Alkalihalobacterium alkalinitrilicum: one gene and its partner. Each later gene encodes a partner of the first gene's protein in a complex. Links are inferred from orthologs where the notes say so. Each region holds a gene or a part of one and is shown in the gene's direction. Other genes may lie near its edges.

Region 1 (2,894 bases):
AAATGAGTTATTACGCATGCAGCTTCGGGAAGAAGTTAGAGAAGAAGAAGAACGAAAGCGAAATCAGAACCAAAATACACCGTATTAAAACAAGGTTCTCGCTCTAACTTAGAGGCCAATGCTTCTATAAAAGAGTTGATCACGGCATGGCAAAATAAAATATTGGAATATCGCATCTTAATGGTCCTAGTAAAGAGGACTTTTTTTGTCTAGCTGCAGTCGCCAGCTCCTCGAGGACAAATAACCTATCAGGACAAAAGTTAAAGAGCGAACTTTAGCCTGCCAGAACATTTGCTGGTCGGAGCTAAACAGGCGACTTCGCTTTTCTTTGTACTTAAAATGAATAATCATCTAATTTTGCTATTGTTAAGGATAAATGTGTTTTACTAATTGAGACTTTCTACTGTCAACAGGCAATAGTTGACAACGATTACTTTGTAAGTTATGATATGACGCGAACGGATACTCTTATCCCGAGTCGGTGGAGGGACAGGCCCGAAGAAACCCAGCAACCAACACCATTAAAAAAGGTGAAAAGGTGCTAACCTGCAAAGCTTATGCTTTGAAAGATAAGAGGTTAAAGGTGATATGTCTAACCCTTTTCCTCATGAGGAAAGGGGTTTTTATGACTATATATGTCTTAAATTTATACTCACTAGGGTGAGGGAATGAGTGCCGTATCAATATTTAACACATTTTAAGGGAAGACTACCCGTAGAAGGAATAGAATTTCCTCTAAAATGTGAAAAAGGAGGATACTGTTTAATGGTAGAAAAGAAAAGTCGTCGCCTATTCACCTCTGAGTCGGTGACAGAAGGGCATCCTGATAAAATCTGTGACCAAATTTCTGATGCGATTTTAGACGCCATTTTAAAAAATGATGCGAATGCTCGTGTAGCTTGTGAAACTTCAGTCAATACGGGTTTAGTATTAGTAGCTGGAGAAATTACGACAAGTACATACGTTGATATCCCGAAGATCGTTCGTGAAACAATTAAAAATATTGGTTATACTCGTGCGAAGTATGGGTTTGATTCAGAGACGTGTGCCGTTCTTACTTCCATTGATGAGCAATCTGCTGATATTGCTCAAGGGGTTAATCAAGCACTTGAGGCGCGTGAAGGTCAGATGACGGACCAAGAAATTGAAGCAATTGGTGCAGGAGACCAAGGGTTAATGTTTGGTTATGCTGATAATGAAACGGTTGAATTAATGCCACTTCCAATTTCGTTAGCACATAAATTGTCACGTCGTTTAACCGAAGTTCGTAAAGATGAAGTTCTTCCATATTTACGTCCAGATGGAAAAACGCAAGTTACGGTAGAATACGATGAAAATGGAAAGCCAGCCCGTATTGATACAATCGTTATTTCTACTCAACATCATCCTGAAGTAACATTAGAGCAAATTCAACGAAATATTAAAGAGTATGTAATCAAACCAGTGGTTCCAGCTCATTTAATTGATGAGGAAACAAAATACTTTATTAACCCTACAGGTCGCTTCGTGATCGGTGGACCTCAAGGGGACGCTGGATTAACAGGAAGAAAAATTATCGTTGATACGTACGGCGGTTATGCTCGTCACGGTGGTGGAGCATTCTCAGGAAAAGATCCAACAAAAGTGGACCGTTCTGGAGCGTATGCGGCTCGTTATGTAGCGAAAAACATCGTAGCTGCTGGTTTAGCAGATCGTTGTGAAGTACAGCTAGCTTATGCGATTGGTGTAGCACAACCTGTATCTATTGCTGTTGATACTTTTGGTACAGGAAAAGTATCAGAGGAAGTGTTAGTGAGTCTTGTAAGAAAGCACTTTGACCTTCGTCCAGCAGGCATTATTAATATGTTAAATCTACGTCGTCCAATTTATAAGCAAACAGCTGCTTATGGACATTTTGGACGAAATGATATTGATTTACCTTGGGAGCAAACGGACAAAGCAGAACTGTTACGAACAGAAGCTTCAAAATAATAAGCTAAAAAGGAGTGGGAGACCCTACTCCTTTTTTGCATTTTAAAGAAGTTTTTTTGCTAAAGGAACAAGTACAGAAAAGACATCGACTTTCATCATTTTTGGTGGTAATGGATGTCTTTTCTAACTTTTAATGATGGGAAGAAACCAGTTTCATATCGGAATGAGACATACTATATGCTTTTTCATATTGTAAAAGTAAGTTGTCAAATATCGTTTCCCATGATTGAGACCGAGCGTACTTCCTCGCTTCATACCCCATTTGTAAGCGAAGAATTTCATCAGATAGTAGCCTTTCAATCGCTGAAATGAAAGATGTGGGACTTTTTGCTTCGCAGATAATTCCAGTTTGTTCATGAGTAACAATCTCAGTAACGCCACCGGCATTAGCTACAATTGCTGGCGTTCCAGAAGCTAGTGCTTCTAAGACGACATTCCCAAAGGTTTCTGTTGTTGAAGGGAAAACAAATAGGTCAGCTAGAGCATAAATTGAAGCTAGTTCAGAACCAGCTAGATAGCCTGTAAATGTAATGTTTTGTGTGAAGTTCTCTTTGTATTCTTGTAGAAGTGGTCCATCTCCTACATAAATCCAATGGACTTCATTTTTTATTCTTTCTGGGAGTTGCTCCATGACTGCCTGCAACGTCTCTAAGTCTTTTTCGGGCGCCATTCTGCCAACAAAAAGCAGTACATATTTCTTTTTAATATTAAATCGTTCATATAAGCTCGTATCTTTATGCTTTGGACTAAATTGAAAACAATCGACTCCTCGAGTCCATAAGTCGATATTTGTAAATCCACGTCTTACTAAATGAGCTTTCGTTTCTTTTGAAGGAACAAAGGTCATATTAAAGTGTGAATAAAACCATTTCATAAACTTCCATAGCCCTTCGGACATAAAGGTAAGTTTATAATATTTTAAA
Region 2 (2,984 bases), 1.0 Mb from region 1 along the record:
TTATCATACTTATTTACAAAATAAGAAGGAATGGGGCTTAACAATAAAGAAGAAGTTTAAGTCCAATTTTGTGTTAGAAAACTTTCAGTAAGTAGTTTATAAAACAACTCATTTGGTTATTCTAGTGAAGGCTTTTGTTCAATATTACAAGTTGTAATATTAATTTTACAAAAAAAATTATTCAAAGTACTTGCAAAAAAAAATATGAATGATTATTATAATAATGGAATTAGCACTCAACCAAACAGAGTGCTAACAAAAACTCCTCACCCTAAAATTTTACATAAATTGAGGAGAAAAAAATATTTTAAGGAGGTTGTTTTCCTTGTTAAAGCCATTAGGTGATCGTGTTGTAATTGAGTTAGTTGAGACAGAAGAAAAGACTGCAAGTGGTATCGTACTTCCAGACTCTGCGAAGGAAAAACCACAAGAAGGTAAAATTGTTGCAGTAGGTACAGGTCGCGTACTTGAAAATGGTGAGCGTGTTGCTCTTGAAGTGAAGGAAGGCGACAAAGTAATTTTCTCTAAATACGCAGGTACTGAAGTGAAGTACGAAGGTAATGAATATTTAGTTTTACGTGAAAGTGACGTATTAGCTATTCTTGGTTAATCAAAACGATAAAACATGATAAAACATATTAAGATCATTTTAGGAGGTTGAAACGATGGCAAAAGATATTAAATTCAGTGAAGACGCTCGTCGCTCTATGCTTCGTGGTGTAGATGCATTAGCAAATGCTGTTAAAGTAACATTAGGACCAAAAGGACGTAACGTTGTTCTTGAAAAGAAGTTCGGTTCTCCTTTAATTACTAATGATGGTGTAACAATTGCTAAAGAAATTGAACTTGAAGATCCGTTTGAAAATATGGGTGCAAAGTTAGTTGCTGAAGTTGCTAGCAAAACGAACGACATTGCTGGTGATGGTACGACAACGGCAACTGTTCTTGCGCAAGCAATGATCCGTGAAGGGTTAAAGAACGTAACATCTGGTGCAAACCCAATGGTTATCCGTAAAGGGATTGAAAAAGCAACTCGTGTTGCTGTTGAAGAATTACAAAACATCTCTAAGCCAATCGAAGGTAAAGAGTCTATCGCTCAAGTAGCGGCAATCTCTTCTGCTGACGATGAAGTTGGTAAAATTATTGCAGAAGCAATGGAGCGCGTTGGTAACGATGGTGTTATCACAATTGAAGAGTCAAAAGGATTTACAACTGAGCTTGAAGTTGTAGAAGGTATGCAATTTGACCGTGGATATGCTTCGCCATACATGGTAACAGACTCTGATAAAATGGAAGCTGTTTTAGAAAACCCTTATGTTCTTATCACTGATAAGAAAATTGCAAGCATCCAAGAAGTATTACCTGTACTTGAGCAAGTGGTACAACAAGGTCGTCCAATCTTAATTATTGCTGAAGATGTTGAAGGTGAAGCGCTAGCAACATTAGTTGTTAACAAACTTCGTGGTACATTTAACGCTGTAGCTGTAAAAGCTCCTGGTTTTGGTGACCGTCGTAAAGCAATGCTAGAAGACATCGCAATCTTAACAGGTGGTGAAGTAATTACAGAAGACTTAGGATTAGATCTTAAATCTGCTGACATTACTCAACTTGGTCGCGCTGCAAAAGTTGTTGTAACAAAAGAAACAACAACGATCGTGGAAGGTGCAGGCGAGTCTGATAAAATTGCTGCTCGTGTAAACCAAATTAAAGCACAAGTAGAAGAAACAACTTCTGATTTTGATAAAGAAAAATTACAAGAGCGTTTAGCTAAATTAGCTGGCGGTGTAGCTGTTCTTAAAGTTGGTGCTGCTACCGAAACTGAAATGAAAGAGCGTAAACTTCGTATTGAAGATGCTCTAAACTCAACTCGTGCTGCGGTTGAAGAAGGTATCGTAGCTGGTGGTGGTACTGCATTAATGAACGTTTACAAAGCAGTAGCTGCTGTTCAAGCGGATGGCGATGAGCAAACAGGTGTAAACATCGTACTTCGTGCTTTAGAAGAGCCAGTTCGCCAAATTGCACACAATGCAGGGCTTGAAGGATCTGTTGTTGTTGAGCGCTTAAAAGGCGAAGCAGTTGGAGTAGGTTTCAACGCTGCAACGGGTGAGTGGGTAAATATGGTTGAAGCGGGTATCGTAGACCCAGCTAAAGTTACACGTTCTGCTCTTCAAAACGCAGCATCAGTATCAGCAATGTTCTTAACAACTGAAGCTGTAATCGCTGACCAACCAGATGAGAATGGTGGCGGAATGCCAGACATGGCTGGAATGGGTGGCATGGGTGGAATGGGCGGCATGATGTAATACGAAAAGCCGAAGCGACTGCTCAGAAACGGAGGAATCTGGACCATCCGACAAGTGGCGCTCATTGCCACGCAGGAGGATGGGAAGAGGCTGGAGTTTCTAGGAGTTGAGGCTGGACATCTGCCCCTCGAACCCCTGATATGACTGGGTTTGTTGGCAAGGTGAGAGTGAAATGTTAACATTTTGCTAACATTGAGGATAATTAACGGAGGCTTCTCATGAGTTCACTGAACTTTTGAGAGGCTTCTTTTTTCATTTCGTGGGTGACATGTAGATATACGTCTTTGGTTATTTAATCATCGGAATGGCCAAGTCGATCCATAATTTGTTCAAGCCCTACACCGGCTACTGCAAGAAGTGAAGTGTGTGTATGTCTTAAACTATGTGGTGTTAATTCTTTGTTTAAATTAGCAATGACAAGTAATCTAGCCATTCGGTTTTGAACGGTCTTGACGACAATGGGATAGCCATGCTGTCGTTCCATTTTGGCAAAGATAAAGTCCTTGTTATAGTAACTGTTACCTAATTGCTCGATGACTTTATTCTGAACCTTTTTGTGTTCTTTCAGAGCGTTGATGACATCTTCATCCACAACAATTTTCCGCCTAGACTTTCGGGTTTTCGGTGGGACTAATTGATACTCGACGGTATTATTATTGGGGTTGTAATACGTTTTGGTAA

The links. The genes of interacting proteins can lie anywhere in the genome.
Region 2: the proteins of metK (region 1) and groL are in contact, whole or in part, in a cryo-EM structure (PDB 8P4O), measured with the Escherichia coli proteins. The link is inferred for Alkalihalobacterium alkalinitrilicum from one-to-one orthologs.

Annotation. Positions count from the first base shown.
Region 1 is NZ_KV917368.1:4,476,344-4,479,237, forward strand. The notes cover bases 52-2,868. They hold metK (methionine adenosyltransferase), read left to right. Parts: upstream 52-765; coding sequence 766-1,971; downstream 1,972-2,868. Other genes in these bases: BK574_RS21720 (hypothetical protein), read left to right, coding at 52-88; BK574_RS21730 (glycosyltransferase family 4 protein), read right to left, coding at 2,102-2,868. In the rest of the region: more of BK574_RS21720, read left to right, coding at 1-51; more of BK574_RS21730, read right to left, coding at 2,869-2,894. UniProt on the Escherichia coli protein: Catalyzes the formation of S-adenosylmethionine (AdoMet) from methionine and ATP.
Region 2 is NZ_KV917368.1:3,449,740-3,452,723, reverse strand. Bases 78-2,984 are described here. They hold groL (chaperonin GroEL), read left to right. Parts: upstream 78-665; coding sequence 666-2,303; downstream 2,304-2,984. Other genes in these bases: groES (co-chaperone GroES), read left to right, coding at 326-610.